DNA from 3 places in the Frigoribacterium sp. VKM Ac-2859 genome. Region 1 is predicted to be linked to each of the others. Evidence: predicted binding sites of a transcription regulator. Region 1 holds the regulator's gene; each other region holds the start of a gene.
What was found. The regulator HrcA, encoded in region 1, represses chaperone genes, less so after heat shock. The targets are predictions, from matches to a motif close to TTNGCACTCGNNNNNNNCGAGTGCNAA.
Positions count from the first base shown of each region.

Region 1 (6,079 bases):
AGCTGGTGCAGCTCGGCGGGCGACACCCCGCCCTCGGGACCGACGACCACGACGACGCGGTCGGGCACCGCGCCTCCTGCGGTCAGGTCGACCGCCGTGAGCGCCTGCTCGGCCGACGGCTCGAGCACGAGGACGAGATCGCGGGAGGCGCGCTCGGCCAGCTGCCGCGTCGTCGCGAGCCCCGAGACCTCGGGCGACCAGGGACGGATCGACTGCTTGGTCGCCTCGCGGACGATCGACGACCAGCGGGTGAGGCCCTTGGCGACCTTGGGGCCCTCCCAGCGGGAGATGCTGCGCGCCGCGGCCCACGGGACGATCTCGTCGACGCCGAGCTCGGTCGCGGCCTGCACGGCGAGTTCGTCGCGGTCCCCCTTGGCCAGCGCCTGGGCGAGGACCAGCCGCGTCGTCGGCGGTTCGTGCCGGACGACCCGGGTCGCGAGCAGCACCAGCCGCTCGGGGGTCGCCTCGGACACCTCGCCCTGGACCACCAGCCCCCGTCCGTTGCCGAGGGTCAGCGGCTCGCCCACCCGCACCCGGCTGACCGTGACCGCGTGTCGGGCCTCGGAACCGGTCAGCTCGACGCTCGAGCCGATCTCGGCGGCGACCAGGTCGTCGACCAGGTAGAAGTGCGCCACGATCAGAAGTTCAGGAAGCGGTCGCGCAACTTGCCGAAGAGACCCTGCTGGAAGTGCGACAGCTCGGGCGCCGGGGAGCGCCGACCCGAGGCGAACTTCTCGATCAGCTCGCGCTCCTTGTGGCTGAGCTTGGTCGGGGTGACCACCTGGACGCCGATCTTGAGGTCGCCGCGACCCGTGCCGCGCAGCCTGGTGATGCCGCGGTCCTTCACGGTGAGGATGTCGGCGCTCTGGGTGCCGGGCTTGATCTCGACCTCGATCTCGCCGTCGAGCCCGGTGAGCGTCGTCGACGTGCCGAGGATGGCGTCGGCCATCTGCACCTCGAGCGTGGCCAGCAGGTCGTCGCCGTTGCGGCTGTAGGTGTCGTGGTGTCGCACCTTGACCTCGAGGTACAGGTCGCCGTTCGGGCCACCGGCCTGGCCGACCTCGCCCTGACCGGGCAGCTGGAGCCGGAGTCCGGTGTCGACGCCCGCGGGGATGTCGATGGGGATCGAACGTCGGGCCCGGACGCGACCCTGGCCCTGGCACGTGGGGCAGGGGTTGGGGATGACGGTGCCGTAACCACGGCAGGTCCCGCACGGGCTCGACGTCATGACGTTGCCGAGCAGCGAGCGCACGGTGCGCTGGATCTGTCCGGAGCCACCGCAGATGTCGCAGGTCTGGGGCGAGGTGCCGGGTGCGCAGCACGAGCCGCTGCACGTGTCGCAGAGGACGGCCGTATCGACCTCGATGTCGCGCTGCGTGCCGAAGACGATGTCCTCGAGGTCGACCTCGAGGCGCAGGAGCGCGTCCTGCCCGCGTTCCCGCCGGGACCGCGGACCCTGACGCTGGCCCTGGCCACCGCCGCCGAAGAACGCGTCGAAGATGTCGCCGAAGCCGGCGGCCCCGCCTCCGCCGCCGCCACCGAAGCCGGGCTGGGGGCCGAGGTCGTAGCGTTCGCGCTGCTGCGGGTCGCTGAGCACGTCGTAGGCGTGCGTGACGTCCTTGAACCGTTCGGACGCGTCGGGGCTGGGATTGACGTCGGGGTGAAGCTCGCGGGCGAGCTTGCGGTACGCCTTCTTGATCTCTTCCGGGGTCGCCTGACGGTCGACTCCGAGGACGTCGTAATGATCTGCCACTGGTTCTCGTCTGCCTCTGGTGTGGTGTGGTGGTCTTCCCGGCGGGGCCGGGCCCGGCGGACCGGGACGGGGATGGGGGTCGTGGGACGGCCGGGGCCGTGGTGGTCGACTACCGCTCGGTGAGCAGCGACGACAGGTACCGCGCGACGGCACGGACCGCCGCCATGTTGGTCGAGTAGTCCATGCGCATGGGCCCGAGCACGCCGAGCCTCGCGATCTCGCTGCCCTGCGTCGAGTACCCGCTGGCCAGCACGGACGCCTGGGACAACCCGAACGACGCGTTCTCGCGGCCGATGCTCGCGGCCACGTCGACGGCGTCGAGTTGCATCTCGCCGAAGAGCCGCAAGAGGGCCACCTGCTCTTCGATCGCCTCGAGCACGGGGAAGAGGTCGCCGCTGAAGTCGTCGCCCGTGCGCACCAGGTTCGCCGCACCGGCCATGACGAGGCGGTCCTGGCGTCCGGAGGCGATCTGCTCGGTGAGGCTCGCGACGACCACGCCGACGACCGCCGCGAGGTCGGGACGGAACCGCGCCGGCAGGTCGGTGAGGGCGGTGGAGGCCTCACCCAGGGGCCGACCGCCGACCGCGGCGTTGATGGCGGCCCGCAACTCGGACAGGAAGGACTCGTCGACGGCGGTGCGGATGTCGACGACCCGTTGCTCGACCTGGCCGCTGTCGGTGATCAGCACCGTCATGACGCGACCGTCACCCAGGCTGACCAGCTCGACGTGACGCACGCGGGCCCGGGAGAAGGTGGGGTACTGCACCAGGGCCACCTGGTTGGTGAGTTGCGACAGGAGCCGGACCGTCCGACCGAGCACCTCGTCGAGGTCGGTGGAGTCGCCCAGGAACGTCTCGATGGCCTGCCGCTGGGCCGCGCTGAGCGGGCGCAGGTCGGCGAGCTGGTTGACGAAGAGCCGGTAGCCCTTGTCGGTCGGCACGCGTCCCGACGAGGTGTGCGGTGCCGCGATGAGCTCTTCTTCTTCGAGCAGCGCCATGTCGTTGCGGATGGTCGCCGCCGAGACGCCGAACTGGTGTCGCTCGACGATGGACTTCGACCCGACCGGCTCGCGGGACGCGACGTAGTCGTGCACGATGACGCGAAGCACTTCGAGACCGCGTTCGGAGACCATGACGCACCTCTCTTCGCTCGACGTCCCCCGGGTCGTCCGCACGCCGGGCGACCGGGCCTGGCACTCGACGTGCCGGACTGCCAATCGTACGACACCTCCGTCGCGAGGCCTACTCGGGCCGCGCCCGGCTGCCCTAGGGTGGCGGGGACATCCGCAGGACACTCACGAACAGGTGCAGCCATGACCGAGAACCCTCCCGCCCAGCCGAACGGCCCGCAGAACGGCCAGCCCGGCCAGAACGGTCAGCCCGGCCAGCCGTACGGGCAGGGTCTGCCCGGCCAGGGTCAGCCCGGCCAGGGCCAGCAGTCCGGCCCCGGCTTCGGCCAGCAGCCCGGCTACCAGCCGCAGCCCGTCCAGCCGATGCGCCCCGAGGACGAGAAGCTCTGGTCGACGCTCATCCACCTCGGCGGGATCCTCTTCGCGTTCGTCCCCGCCCTCGTCGGCTACCTCGTGTTGAAGGACCGCGGCCCGTTCATCCGGGAGCACACCAGGACCGCGCTGAACTTCCAGATCACGATGGCCATCGTCTACGTGATCTCGGCGATCCTGTCGATCATCGTCATCGGAGGGGTGCTCGCCCTCGTCGCCGGCATCCTCGTGATCATCTTCTCGATCATCGCCGCCGTCGCGGCCAACAAGGGCGAGTGGTACAAGTACCCGCTGACCATCGAGTTCGTCAAGTAGACGGTCGACCGGCCCGGACGGGCACGACGCGAGGCGCGACTCCCCCCGGGAGCCGCGCCTCCTGCGTTCCGGGCCCGCGCCTCCTGGTCGCCACCGCGGGGCGCCGCGGCGATCAGCACGATCGGGACGCTCAGTCGGGCAGCAGACGCCGCACGACGGCGTCGGCCATGAGCCGCCCCTCGCGCGTGAGCACGACACGACCCCGCAGGGCCGGACGCCCCTCGACCCAGCCGTCGGCGATGAGGCCACCGACGGCCCGGCGTCCGTCGTCGTCGAGCTCGGAGGTGGGCAGCCCCTCGCGGATGCGCACCCCGAGCAGGACGCGCTCGACCCGACGGGTCTCGTCGTCGAGGGTCTCGCGCCCGGCGGCCGGCGACTCGCCCGCGGCCATGCGCTGCTGGTAGGCGGCGGGGTGCTTGACGTTCCACCAGCGGACGCCACCGACGTGACTGTGCGCGCCCGGGCCGACGCCCCACCAGTCGTGGCCCTGCCAGTACGCCAGGTTGTGGCGGGAACGGTGCTCGACGCCACGCGACCAGTTGCTGACCTCGTACCAGTCGTAGCCCGCGCCGGCGAGCCGGTCGTCCGCGATCTCGTACATGTCGGCCGCGGTGTCGTCGTCGGGCATCGGGACCTCGCCCCGCTTGATCTGGCGGGCGAGCTTCGTGCCGTCCTCGACGATCAGCGAGTACGCGGAGAGGTGGTCGGGCTCCTGCTCGAGGGCGACGTCCAGGGAACGCCTCCAGTCGTCGAGGGTCTCGCCGGGCGTGCCGTAGATGAGGTCGAGGCTGACGTCGAGCCCGGCGTCACGGGCCCAGCGCACCACGAACGGGATGCGCTCGGGGTCGTGCGTGCGCTCGAGGGTGGCGAGCACGCTCGGGACGGCCGACTGCATGCCGAAGCTGACGCGCGTGAAGCCGGCGTCGGCGAGCTGCTGCAGGTACGCGGCGTCGACCGAGTCGGGGTTCGCCTCGGTCGTCACCTCGGCGCCGGGCTCGAGACCCCAGGTGTCGACCATCGCGTGGAGCATCGACGTGAGGTCGCCCGAGGGCAGCATCGTCGGGGTGCCCCCGCCGAAGAACACCGAGGAGGCGCGGCGCGGCGGGAGGCCCGCCTCGCGCAGCACCCGGCCCCCGAGCTCGATCTCGGTGACGGCCTGCCCGGCGTAGTCGTCGCGACGAGCGCCTCGCAGCTCGTCGCCCGTGTAGGTGTTGAAGTCGCAGTACCCGCAGCGCACGCGGCAGAACGGGACGTGCAGGTAGACCCCGAAGTTGCGGTCGTCCGCGCCGACGGCGACGGTCTCGGGCAGGCGTCCGTCGACGGGGGCGGGATCGCCGAGGGGAAGGGCTCCGGGCACCGTCAGGCGCCGGTTCCCGCGGCGTCGCCGCGCGGGCCGGTCGGGGGGCGCTCGTCACCGCGGGGGTCGCCGACGCCGGCCTCGGTGTCCTCGACGACGACGACCTCGTCGGTCTGTTCGCCCTTCTCGTTGAGGCTCAGTGCCCGCAGGTACCGCTTCGTGTACTGCGCCTGCGTGCGCCGCAGGAACGGTGCCACGAGACGCCACTTCGCGCTCGACGGCTTCGAGAACGACCGGATGGAGAGCCAGACCGAACCGTCGTCGGTCTGGTCGACGATCCAGGACTCCTCGCCGCTCTCGGGGTGGCCGTCGAGGGTTCCGTACGCGAAACCCTTGCGCTTCGGTTCGTCGATCACGTAGACGACGCGCACCGGGGCCTCGACCGTGCGCCCGTAGGCCTCGATGCTGAGCGTGGCCGTCGTGCCCGCCGTGAGGAAGGGCGTGCCGTCGGGCGAGTAGCGCGACTCGTCACGCGCGGTCGCCCACTCGGCGGCGTCGACCGGTTGCCCGTGCTCGTCGAACTGGACGGGCGTGTACTCGCTCTCGTCGGCCGGCGGCACGCTGTCGACCCGGACGCGGATGCCGCTGCGCTCCTGGATCTGCCAGGTCATGGTGGCGATCCAGGCCGCGGCGAAGCGGGCGTCGCCGTGACCGACGCGGGCCCGGTACTCGGCCGGCTTGAACCCCTTCGGCGGGTACTGCATGAGGTCGGGGGCCTGCGTCGCCCCGACCTCGCCGTAGGTCGCGCGGGTCTCGGTGTGGGTGGCTCGACGCATGGACCCTACTTCTTGTCTTTCTTCTCGACGTCGCCGCTGAGGGCGGCGATGAAGGCCTCTTGGGGCACGTCGACCCGACCGATGGTCTTCATGCGCTTCTTGCCCTCTTTCTGCTTCTCGAGGAGTTTGCGCTTGCGCGAGATGTCGCCGCCGTAGCACTTGGCCAGGACGTCCTTGCGCATCGCCCGGATGCTCTCGCGGGCGATGATCCGGGCACCGATGGCGGCCTGGATGGGGACCTCGAACTGCTGCCTCGGGATGAGTTCGCGCAGGCGGCCCGTCATGAGCACCCCGTAGGCGTAGGCCTTGTCGCGGTGCACGATGGCGCTGAAGGCGTCGACCTGCTCACCCTGCAACAGGATGTCGACCTTGACCAG
Region 1 is NZ_JABMLC010000001.1:544,490-550,568, forward strand. It holds gene HQQ78_RS02555 (16S rRNA (uracil(1498)-N(3))-methyltransferase) at 1-635, opposite strand, end outside; gene dnaJ (molecular chaperone DnaJ) at 638-1,753, opposite strand; gene hrcA (heat-inducible transcriptional repressor HrcA) at 1,863-2,885, opposite strand; gene HQQ78_RS15710 (DUF4870 domain-containing protein) at 3,066-3,569, shown strand; gene hemW (radical SAM family heme chaperone HemW) at 3,700-4,926, opposite strand; gene HQQ78_RS02580 (DUF1990 family protein) at 4,929-5,702, opposite strand; gene lepA (translation elongation factor 4) at 5,708-6,079, opposite strand, start outside.

Region 2 (6,079 bases), on a different contig from region 1:
CACGGCGCCCCTCGGCACGCCGAAGGGCCCGGCACGATGACTCGTGCCGGGCCCCGGGTGGTGCGAGGTGCCGTTATTCGACCTTGCCCTCGATGCCGGTCTGGTAGACGGGCTTGTTGTCGTCGTCGAACGTGTAGACGCCGATCGAGGCGGACGACGGGTCGTTGTTGTCGTTGAACGCTCCGATGCCCGACGGGCCGGTGTAGTGGATGTCGTCACCGGCGTCGAGCGCGGTCTTGCAGTCCGCGTACGTCGTGCACTCGGTGCCGCCGTCGGCGCCGGAGACCGCGGCCATGTTGGCCTGGATCGTCCCGGCGTCGGTGCCGCCACCGGCCTGTGCCGCGAGAGCGGTCAGGATGACGGCGTCGTACGACTCGGCCGCGTACGAGAAGTCGGCCAGGTCGCCGCCCTCGCTCGCCTTGTAGCCGGCCACGAGCTTCGACTTGAAGTCGGCGCTCGCGTCGGCACCGGGGATCGTGCCCTTGGCACCCGCGAGGGTGCCGGGCTCGAAGTCGGCGCTGTAGTCGGCCGTGTTGCCGTCGGACATGTAGACCTTGCTCATGTCCCAGCCCTGGCTCTTCAGCTCGGGCACGATCGACTTGGTCTCGTCGAAAGCCAGGATGACGATCGCGTCGGGCTCAGCGGCGATGGCCGCCGACACCTCGGACGAGAAGGTGGTCTGACCGGGAGGGAACTCTTCGCCCTTGCCGGTGCCGCCGTAGACGACGGTGCCGCCCGAGCTCTCGATCGACTTCTGCGTCGAGTCGCGCAGACCCGTGCCGTAGGTGTCGTTGAAGACGAGGAACGCGACGTTGGCGTTGCCGTCGGCCGTGATCTGCTGGCCGAGCGCCGAGCCCTGCACCGAGTCCGGCGGAGCGGTGCGGTAGTAGTAGGACGAGTAGCCGCTGAGCGAGCTCGCCGTGTTGGCGGGCGAGATCTCGATGATGCAGTTGCTGGTGAGCTGGTCGACCACGTTGAGCGTGACGCTCGACGACTCGGCACCGAGCACGACGGGTACCTTCGCGTCGATCAGCTGCGTCGCGGCGTTGCTCGACACGGTCATGTCGTTGCTGTCGCCCGAGTCGGTGCTGGTCGAGATCTCGGCCGGCTGGTCGAGCACGCCGCCGGCGGCGTTGATGTCGCTGATGGCCAGGTTGGCGCCCGCGATGGCGGGCGGGCCGAGGTAGGCCAGGGTTCCGGTCAGCGGCAGCATGGTGCCGATCGCGAAGGGATCGGTGCTGGGCGTACCGACCTCGCACTTGGCGGCGGGATCGGCCTTGGCCGACGACGACGACGAGGCGTCGTCAGAGGGAGATGCCGTCGAACAGGCAGCGAGCAGCACGGAGGCTGCGCCGGCGAGAGCCAGTGCTCGGAGGGCGGTGCTGGATCGGATCATCCGTGGAACCCTTTCGTGGACAGCGGCAGTGCAGCCCGACCGGTGGCGGTCGAACCTGCCGCGATTGGTCCGAAACTAGGGGTCGAATGTTTCTGGCGTGTGTTCTCGACGTCAAAGTGACGTTTCGTTAGCCATTCGTGACTTTGCGAGGGATGGTCGCTTCTAGGCGGTCGGGGCCACGGCGAGGGGCCGGCGTGATCGTCGCCCCGCACGGACCATGTCGACGGTCAGCACGATCGATGCGACCCAGACGATGGCGAAGCCGACCCACCGCGCGGTCGACATGTGCTCGCCGAGCACGACGACCCCCACGACGAACTGCAGCACGGGAGCGACGTACTGGGTCAACCCCACGGTCGTCAGGGGCAATCGACGCGTCGCCGAAGCGAAGAGCAACAGGGGCACGGCCGTGATCACGCCCGTGCCGATCGTGGCGAGGGTGTGCCCGACGCTCACGGTGCCGAGCACGACGCCGCCGCCGAGGCCCGTCACGTGCAGCACGATCAGGGTGACGGCTGCGAAGGGGGCGATCCAGAGCGTCTCGAGCGTGAGCCCGCCGACCGCGTCGACCCGACCGCCGACCTGCTTCTTGACCAGGCCGTAGAGCCCGAACGAGAACGCGAGGACGAGCGAGATGAACGGCGGCCGGCCCGCCCCGACGGCGATCACGAGGACGGCGACGGCGCTCAGCCCGACGGCCACCCACTGGGTCGTGCGGAGACGCTCGCGCAGCACGACCACGCCGAGCAGGACGGTGACGATCGGGTTGAAGAAGTACCCGAGCGCCGCCTCGACCACGTGCCCGCTGAGCGTCGCCGAGATGAAGACCGTCCAGTTGACGACGATGAACGCGCCGGCCACCCCCATGGTGGCCACCAGGCGCGGCTGTCGCAGCAGGGCCAGGAACGAGCGCAGCGCCCCCGTCACGACGAGCAGCACCGCGCAGAAGACGAGCGAGAAGAGCACCCGCCAGGCGACGATCTCGAACGGGCCGGCCGGGGCCAGCAGCAGGAAGTACACCGGCAGGACGCCCCAGAGCCCGTAGGCCCCCAGGGCGTAGGCGAGGCCCGCCCCGCCGGCCCCGTCGACGCCGAGCCCCGAGGTCGGGGCGGAGGGGGACGAGGAGGCGCGGGTCGAGGTCACCAGGCGACTCTAGGTGGCTGCGCCCGCCGCCGGAACGGCCACTCCTGCCACCGTGGATCGATCGACGGACGACGACGCCTGGGGACGGGCCCTCGTCGGCCGACACGGTGCCGACACGGCGAAGGCCCCTGCCGGAGCAGGGGCCTTCGGGACGGCGACCGGGGTCGCGGAGCACGGCCGGAGCCGTGCCGGGGTGCTAGCGGACGATGACCGCCAGGACGTCGCGGGCCGAGAGCACGAGGAGGTCTTCTCCGCCGTACTTCACCTCGGTTCCGCCGTACTTGCTGTAGATGACCTTGTCGCCGGTGGCGACGTCGAGCGGCACGCGGTTGCCGTTGTCGTCGATGCGGCCCGGGCCGACCGCCACCACTTCACCCTCTTGGGGCTTCTCCTTGGCGGTGTCGGGGATCACGAGACCCGAAGCAGTGGTCTGCTCGGCTTCGACCTGACGAATGACGATGCGATCTTCGAGCGGCTTGATGCTGACCGACACGGGTGACCTCTTCTTTCTCGGTGCTACGAAAACATGGGGGCTGGCACTTGCCGGGGGCGAGTGCCAGAACAACTGTAGGACGAGACTGGCACTCGGTCAATCCGAGTGCCAACGCGTCTGCCCGCGTGCGTCACACTGGACGACATGGATTCCTCCGAGCTGCTCGAAGTCCTCTCGCCCGAGGGGCTGCGGCTGCTCGACTCGCTGCCGGCGGGCGGCGCCTCCGGTGACGACGTCGTCGGCACGGTGGCCGCGTTGCGCAAGCAAGGCCATTCCCCCGCCCTCGTGTCGGCGGTGCTCACGCAGGCCCGGCTCCGCGGCCGGGCCGTGGCCAAGTTCGGCGAGTTCGCGAGCCGCATGCTGTTCACCGAGGCGGGCCTCGAACAGGCCACGCGCCTCCCGGTCGCCGCCCGCCACGCCGGACGCTACGCCGCGGCGGGGATCGGCAGCGTCGCCGACCTGGGCTGCGGCATCGGGGGCGACGCCCTGGCCTTCGCCGCACTCGACCTCGACGTGCTCGCCGTCGACCGCGACGAGGTGACCGCGGCCGTCGCCTCGTACAACCTCGCGCCGTGGCCGTCGTCACGGGTCGAGCAGGGGGACGCCGCCACGACCGACCTCGCAGGCGTCGAGGGGGTCTTCCTCGACCCGGCGCGACGGACGTCCGGCCACACCGCCACCAAGCGCCTCGCCGATCCGGCCGACTGGTCCCCCGGCCTCGACGTCGCCTTCGGCTTCGCCGACCGCCTGCCCACCGGGGTCAAGCTCGGTCCGGGCGTCGACCGCGAGCTGCTGCCGACGGACGCCGAATGCCAGTGGATCTCGGTCGACCGCGACGTGGTCGAGGTGGGCGTGTGGTTCGGGCCGCTCGCGCGGCCGGGAGTGGGCCGGTCCGCCCTGGTGATCGGCGCCTCCGGGGCGTCGGAGTTGACGGCCGCCGCCGACTCGGACGACGTCGACCCGGGCGACCTCGGCGAGTACCTCTACGAACCCGACGGCGCCGTGATCCGGGCACGCCTCATCGGCGACCTGGCCCGCTCGATCGACGCCCGGATGATCAGTCGCGACATCGCCTGGTTGACGACGGAGGCGCGGGTCGACACCCCCTTCGCGCAGGGATTCCGCGTGCTCGAGACGTTCCCGCTCGACGAGCGGACGCTGAAGCGCGAGCTGCGGGCCCGGGGCATCGGGCGTCTCGAGATCAAGAAGCGCGGAGTCGACGTCGACCCCGCGACGTTCCGCAAGCGACTCTCGTTGCAGGGGACCGGGTCGGCGACCCTCGTCCTCACCCGGGTCGCGGGGCGGCACACCGCCCTGCTCTGCGAGCGCCTGGTCTGACGCCGGGCGGGACGCGAGAGCGGCGGGTCTCGCTGCTGCCGGCCCCCGCCGTCGCGCCCTCGTGGTGACGCACGAGTGGGCAGAAGACGCTTCTCGCCCCTGCGGCGACGCCTCCTGCCCACTCGTGCCCCACCGGGGTGGAGCCGGACTCAGTACCCGCCGTAGTAGTCGGAACCCGACGAGAAGCCGGCGATGAAGAGGCCGAAGGCGATCCAGCCGATCACGATGAGCACGACGCCGGCGTAGCCGACGATGAGCCCGGTGAGCCAGAACCCCCTCGCGGGACGCTCACGCGACATGCCCAGGTGCCCGAGCACGATGCCCGCGATGGACGCCACGATCGAGAGCCCGAAGGTGACGGGCGCGAGCACGAGACCGGCGATCGAGCCGATCATCGCCAGGAGGCTGAGGAGGCGCGGGGGCTGTGCGGCGCCGGCCGAGGCGTACGGCGGGTAGGGCGAGCCGTAGGCCTGCTGGCCGTACGCTCCGCCGGGCTGGCCCTGCTGGCCGTACGCTCCGCCGGGCTGGCCCTGCTGGCCGTAGGGCTGCTGACCGTACTGTCCGACGGGCTGACCCTGCTGGCCGAACGACTGCTGACCGTACGGCGCACCGGACTGCCCGGACGGCTGCTGCCCCTGGGGCTGTTCGCCGTAGCCCTGGGGCTGTTGGCCGAAGCCCTGAGGCTGGCCGTACCCCGGCTGCTGGCCCTGAGGCTGGCCTTGGCCCGAGGGCTGCCCCTGTGGCTGCCCGTAGCCAGGCCGCTGCCCCTGAGACTGCTGGCCGTACCCCGGCTGCTGGCCGTACCCGGGCTGCTGCCCGTAGCCCTGCGGCCGGTTCTGCGCCTGCTGCCCGTAGCCCTGCTGCCCGTACCCCGCCGGCGGCTGTGCACCCGGCTGGCCGTAGGGCGGCCGGGGCGGCTGAGGAGCACCCGGCGGGACCTGACCCGGACGGGACTGCGGCGCCGGGGCGCCCTGGGGTGCCCCGTACGGCGCCGACCCCGTCGGCGGCACGCCGGCCCCGGCGTAGGGCGACGACGCGGGCGGCTGGGACGACGGCTGCTGGGACGCGGCTCCCGGGAAGGCGGTGGGAGGCAGCGGCGGTGAGGCGGTGGCCCCGTCGCCACCCTCGGTCGGGCGCGTCGGGGGCGCGGTGGGTGCCGCGGGCGGCGTCGGAGCCGAGGGCGCGGTCGGCGCCGAGGACGGCTTCTCGGGGGTGGTGTCGTCGGTGGCCATCAGCTGCCTTTCGCGAGCGGTGCGTCGGTCGTGCCATCGGGGCGGCCGGTCACACCCGTGACGGTCGCGTCCCGGGACACGAAAGGGCCCGCACCGTCCGGTGCGGACCCCGTCATGCTAGCGAGGCCGCCGATGAGCGGCCCCTGGGAGGCGTCGCCCATGGGGGCGCGCCCGCGGCCTCAGGAGTTGTAGCTGCCGTCGTAGAGGTCGGGGTTGCTGGCGATCGCACCGAAGACGACGAAGAGCAGGATGATCGTCAGGATCGTCAGCGCCACGACGACGTAGCCGAGGATGAGCCCCGTCAGGGCCATCCCCCGGCCCTCTTCGCCCCGCTTCTTGATCTGGCTCAACGCCATGTGGCCGGTCACGATGGCACCGATGGCCGTGATCGAGGTCACGAAGCCCGCGATGCCGAGGATCATCGACACGAGGGCGAGGGTGTTGCGCTGACCGGGACGAGCGCCGTTCTGCCCCTGG
Region 2 is NZ_JABMLC010000002.1:783,899-789,977, forward strand. It holds gene HQQ78_RS11510 (ABC transporter substrate-binding protein) at 74-1,396, opposite strand; gene rarD (EamA family transporter RarD) at 1,559-2,539, opposite strand; gene groES (co-chaperone GroES) at 2,736-3,032, opposite strand; gene HQQ78_RS11525 (class I SAM-dependent methyltransferase) at 3,177-4,370, shown strand; gene HQQ78_RS15935 (DUF4190 domain-containing protein) at 4,520-5,602, opposite strand; gene HQQ78_RS11535 (DUF4190 domain-containing protein) at 5,782-6,079, opposite strand, start outside.
Region 2: groES (co-chaperone GroES) is a predicted target of HrcA. The motif match lies at 3,118-3,144, and genes of this name have one in related genera.

Region 3 (6,079 bases), on a different contig from region 1:
TCGTTCGACCAGGCGGACTCCCGCTCGTGCACCGTGAACTTCGCGGGCCTGACCAGCAGCTACGTCGCGATCCTCGACGACGAGGGCGACCTCATCTGCGACACCCGTTCGCAGCTGTCGAGTGCCACCGACGCCCCCGACCTCACCGGCGTCGGCGTCGCCGGTGCTCCCCTCGACGAGGCCTTCAACCGGTACAACTCGAGCCGCGACAACGAGTGGCGCCTCTTCGCCCACGCGGCCGCCCTGCGCTCGACCGATGCCCAGGGCAGCGTGACGACAGTGCCCGCCGTCATCGTGGCCGGAACGAACCTGGCGGGCACCAATGCGACGATCGGGCGCTTCGGCGGCATCTTCCTGGGGTTCGGCCTCTCGGTCGTCGTGCTCGGCGCCGCCCTCACCCGCCTGCTCGTCACGTCGACCTTCGCGCCGCTGCGTGACGTCGAGGCCACGGCGGCCCGCTTCGCCGACGGCGACTTCACCCAGCGGCTCGACTCGACGACGCCGAACACCGAGGTCGGGCGTCTGAACCGATCCCTCAACACGATGCTCAACCGGATCGACAGCGCCTTCGACGACCGGGCCAAGACGATCGACCAGATGCGCCGCTTCGTCGGCGACGCCAGTCACGAGCTCCGGACGCCGCTCGTCTCCCTCCGCGGCTACGCCGAGCTCTACCGCATGGGTGCCCTGACGAAACCCGAGGACGTGGCCCAGGCCATGGACAGGATCGAGAAGGAGGCCATCCGCATGGGCGTCCTGGTGCAGGACCTGCTCGCCCTCGCCCGTCTCGACGAGTCCAAGCCGCTCGAGCTCGGCCCCGTCGACCTCGTCCAGCTCGCCCGCGACTCGGCCCTCGACACCATGGCGTCGAACCCCGATCGCGACATCGACGTGATCGTGCTCGAGCCCGTCCTCGCGCCGTCGCCCACCCCCGCCGACGGCGACGAGACCCCAGCCGACGGACGTTCCCCCGAGACGGCTTCGCCCGCCGCGAACACCCCCGCGACGGGCACGGCGCTCACGGGCGCAGCCGTCGGCGCGACGAGCCCGATCTCGTTCGCGGGCGCGACCCTCGCGCGCCTCCGCAGCCTGAGGGCTCGGGCCGTCCGCAACGGCGACACGGCGACGGCCGCCCAGCTGCAGGACGAGGTGCAGAGGTTCGAGGCCCCGGCCATCGTGCACGGCGAAGAGAACAAGATCCGTCAGGTGATCACCAACCTGATGGGCAACGCCATGCGGTTCACCGAGCCGGACAGCCCGATCGAACTCGTGGTGCAGTCCGACCCCGGACGCGGTGTGGCCACCGTCGCCATCGTCGACCACGGCGAGGGCATCCCGCCGCAGATCCGCGAGAAGATCTTCCAGCGGTTCTGGCGTGCCGACTCGTCCCGCACGCGCGACACCGGTGGCAGCGGCCTCGGCCTGGCCATCGTCTCGGGCATCGTCGCGGCCCACGGCGGCTCGGTGGACGTCGACGACACCCCCGGCGGTGGAGCCACCTTCCGTGTGGCCCTGCCGCTGATGCCCGCCGACGCCGTCATCGCGGCCGAGCCCGCCGGCGTGACCGCCTAGCCCGACCGGCACGGCCCGCCCGGCCCCCGGGCCCCGAGCCGTGCGCCCTGCGCCCTGCGCCCTGCGCCCTGCGCCCTGCGCCCTGCGCGACCGTGCCACGACGCCACGAAGTGGGCACTGCACCACGTTTTCTCGTGGCGTCGTGACCACGTCCTGGCGTGTTCCACGGAAGCGGAAGCGGCCGAACCACCGAGCACGAGGCGCGCCTCTCCCGCGGCGACGCCGAAGGGCGGCTCCCCCGGAGGGGAACCGCCCTTGAGCGTGTGCGCGGCGTGAGCCGCGCGGCTGCGGACTAGAAGTCCATGCCACCCGAGGGGTCGCCGACCGGGGCCGGGTTCTTCTCGGGCTTGTCGGCGACGACGGCCTCGGTCGTGAGGAACAGACCGGCGATCGACGCGGCGTTCTGCAGAGCCGAGCGCGTGACCTTGGCGGGGTCGATGATGCCGGCGGCCAGCATGTCGACGTACTCGCCGGTCGCGGCGTTGAGGCCCCAACCGATGTCGAGCCCTCGGACCTTGTCGGCCACGACGCCGGGCTCCATGCCGGCGTTGAAGGCGATCTGCTTCAGGGGAGCGTCGATCGCGACGCGGACGATGTTCGCACCCGTCGCCTCGTCGCCCTCGAGCTGCAGGTTGGCCAGAGCGGTCTTGCCGGCCTGGATGAGAGCGACGCCACCACCGGCGACGATGCCCTCTTCGACGGCGGCCTTCGCGTTGCGCACGGCGTCCTCGATGCGGTGCTTGCGCTCTTTCAGCTCGACCTCGGTCGCGGCACCCGCCTTGATGACGGCGACGCCACCGGCGAGCTTCGCGAGGCGCTCCTGGAGCTTCTCGCGGTCGTAGTCGCTGTCGGTCGCCTCGATCTCGCTGCGGATCTGACGGACGCGGCCGGCGATCTGCTCGTCGTCGCCGGCACCCTCGACGATGGTCGTCTCGTCCTTGGTGATGATGACCTTGCGGGCACGGCCGAGCAGGTCGAGCGTCGCGTTCTCGAGCTTGAGACCGACCTCTTCGGCGATGACCTGACCACCGGTGAGGATGGCGATGTCCTGGAGCTGAGCCTTGCGACGGTCACCGAAGCCGGGGGCCTTGACGGCGACCGACTTGAAGATGCCGCGGATCTTGTTCACGACGAGCGTGGCCAGGGCCTCGCCGTCGACGTCCTCGGCGATGATCAGCAGCTGCTTGCCCGACTGGATCACCTTGTCGACGATCGGCAGCAGGTCCTTGATGTTCGAGATCTTCGAGTTGACGATGAGCACGTAGGCGTCCTCGAAGACGGCCTCCTGACGCTCGGGGTCGGTGACGAAGTACTGCGACAGGTAGCCCTTGTCGAAGCGCATGCCCTCGGTGAGCTCGAGCTCGGTGCCGAAGGTGTTGCTCTCCTCGACGGTGACGACGCCCTCTTTGCCGACCTTGTCGATCGCCTCGGCGATGAGCGCACCGATGGTGGGGTCGGCGGCCGAGATCGAGGCCGTGGCAGCGATCTGCTCTTTGGTCTCGATGTCCTTCGCGTCGGCGAGCAGCTGGTCGGAGACGGCCTGGGCGGCCTTCTCGATGCCGCGCTTCAGCGAGATGGGGTCGGCACCGGCCGCGACGTTGCGCAGACCTTCGCGGACGAGGGCCTGGGCCAGCACCGTCGCGGTGGTCGTGCCGTCACCGGCGACGTCGTCGGTCTTCTTCGCGACCTCTTTGACGAGCTCGGCACCGATCTTCTCGAAGGGGTCGTCGAGCTCGATCTCTTTGGCGATGGAGACGCCGTCGTTCGTGATGGTGGGGGCGCCCCACTTCTTCTCGAGCACGACGTTGCGACCACGCGGGCCGAGCGTGACCTTCACCGCGTCGGCCAGGATGTTCAGGCCACGCTCGAGGCCACGACGGGCCTCTTCGTCAAAAGCAATGATCTTAGCCATGTGTGTTTTTCGTCCCTCCCGGACGTCATGAAGCAGAAGCATTGGCACTCACGTGTCGCGAGTGCCAGCAACGATTCTGGCACTCGCCCGATGAGAGTGCAAGTGACGTGACGGGGCCCGGACGCACGAGCACGCCGCCACGGTGGACCGTGGCGGCGTGCGGCGTGGGAGTCGGCGCGGCGAGGCGCTCCGACGGGCCTCAGGCGAGCCGGACGGACTCCGCCTGCGGCCCCTTGTCGCCCGTGCCGACCTCGAACACGACGGCCTGGCCCTCTTCGAGCACCTTGTACCCGCTCATGTCGATGGCCGAGTAGTGCACGAAGACGTCCTGGCCGTCACCCTCGACGGTGATGAAGCCGTAGCCCTTCTCCGCGTTGAACCATTTCACGGTCCCGTTTGCCATGGTGTCGCTCCCCTTTTGCTGTGGTGGTACGGCGCGTGCGGTGCTGCAGGGCCGGGTCGTCGACGCAGCGACCTGCGAACCCGGACGGGACAGCGTCACTCGTGCAGAACACCAGGTCGGCGAGCCGTGAGGGGCGACCAATTCCAGATGGTAACCACGGGAAAAGCGGAAAAGCGCGCCCCGACCGAGAAACACCCGCAGAAAACGAGGATTTCACCGGTTATTAAACGTGGGCGTAACACGGGAGGTGCGGTGAGGGCCCGACGGGACGCGCGCCTCCTCGGATCGATGCCGCGGGAGCGGCGTCTTCAGGCGCCGTAGTCGGCCCCGAGGACGACGGTGACCGCTGCCCCGGGGAACGCCTCGGTGAGCTCGACGTCCGAGATGCCGAGCTGCTGGGCGAGCCCGAGCGCCACGGCCTCGTCGACGGCCGCCGAGTAGTAGACGGTGGACGTCGCGACGCGCTCGCTGGCGTTGCCCTGGGTGCCGACGACCCAGCCGGCGGTCTCGAGCCGCTCGGAGGCCGAACCCGCGAGCCCGGCCGTGGCGGTGCCGTTCAGGACGGTGATGGTCGTCACCGAGGGGTCGACCTGTGAGGGGTCGGTGAGGGGGGTGACCGACGGCGTGGCCGTCGGGGTCGGCGTGTCGCTCTCGGGAGCCCCGGCCTCGGCGGTGCTCGACGACGAGGGGTTGACGAACTGGAAGCTGTTGTTCGCGACGCCGAGGTAGACCACGCCGGCACCGACCAGGACGCCGACGGCCAGCGCGGCCCAGGCGAAGGCGATCCAGCCGCTGCCGGGGCGCTTCTCGGCCCGGTGGGCTCCGACCCGGTCGAGGTCGGCGGGGACGTCGTCGAACCGGTCTCGGTCGAATTTCGGCATGCGTGGTCTCTCGTGGGTCAGCGGGTCGGACCGAACGAACGGGTCGATCGGGCGTCGCGGCGGGCGACTCGCAGGCGCTGCAGGCGGCCGACGAGCATGGGTGCGTAGGCCAGTGCAGCGGGTCGGTCTATGAGCGAGTTGAGCAGTTGCTGGTAGCGGACGATCCCGAGGCCGAACTCGCGACGGACGGCGGCCTCCCGGGCACCGGCGGCGGCCGGGGCGTGCTGCTCGAAGTCCAGGACGGCACGGTCGAGCTCGGACAACGCGCTCGAGCGCACGTCGTCACCTGTCGCCTTCTCGTCCATCGTCGAGGCCCTCCCCTGGGTTCCGGGTCATCCTATGGGCGGCGCCCCGACCGATCGCGGAGGCCGGGGGCGTGGTCCGACAACCCGTCCACCCGCTCGGGGAGCCGCCGGGTGCCGCGAGCTCCCGACCCGCGGTCAGGCCGTGAGGTTCAGCCGCGTGCCGTGGGCGTCCCCCACGCCCAGCACCCGGCCGTCGAGGGCGAGGGCCGCGAACGCGTCGTCGGGAGACACCCTCGGCTGCACCTCTGCGACCACGTCGGTCAGCAGGTCGCGCCGTTCGTACGAGATCCACCGCGCGCCCAGCCGGCCGACCTCGTCGACGAAGGCCTGACGCCGGCGACCCGGCAGGTAGACGAGTGTGCCCGTCGAGACGACGACGAGCGTGACGCCCGTCGGGGCCTCGGCCGCGAGCGGGGCGAGACCGTCGACGGCGTCCGCCGCCACGAGACGAGGAGGCGCGGTGCGGGCGAGCGCGACGGCCCGCCCCAGCAGGTCCCGCCGATCGGCGCGCTCGGGGGGCAGCAGCGTCGCGAGCCAGGCGACCTGGTCGGGGTCGCGGACGTCGACCGGGTCGAGGTCGATCCCCGCCCGCCAGACGATCTCGGGAAGCGGGGCCGTCGGCAGCTCCGCCTCGGACCGGGCCGCGCCCTCGACGACGACGTCGATCCCGAGCTGCACCGTGCTCGACGGATCGCCCCAACTCCGGTCACCCGAGCGGTAGCCGTAGCGGTCGACACCGAGGCAGAGCCCGGCCGAGGCGCCGACCTCGATCAGGGCGATCGGGCCCGGCACGCGGGCCAGCGCGATCGACAGCGGCGCGCAGCGGCGCACGTCGTTGGTCTGGGTGAGCCGCCGGCCGAGTTCGGCCACGACGTCGTCGGAGCGGGCGAGCAGCCAGGGCCGCAGCACCGACCAGGGGCCGTGCGGCGCACCCAGCCACCGGCAGACCGCGAGGAAGAGGACGGGCTGGCGCCGCGCCTCCTCGGCTCGATCGACGACGGCGAGC
Region 3 is NZ_JABMLC010000002.1:607,493-613,571, forward strand. It holds gene HQQ78_RS10705 (cell wall metabolism sensor histidine kinase WalK) at 1-1,572, shown strand, start outside; gene groL (chaperonin GroEL) at 1,865-3,484, opposite strand; gene HQQ78_RS10715 (cold-shock protein) at 3,684-3,887, opposite strand; gene HQQ78_RS10720 (LytR C-terminal domain-containing protein) at 4,196-4,768, opposite strand; gene HQQ78_RS10725 (DUF3263 domain-containing protein) at 4,786-5,073, opposite strand; gene HQQ78_RS10730 (DUF2332 domain-containing protein) at 5,209-6,079, opposite strand, start outside.
Region 3: groL (chaperonin GroEL) is a predicted target of HrcA. The motif match lies at 3,526-3,552, and genes of this name have one in related genera.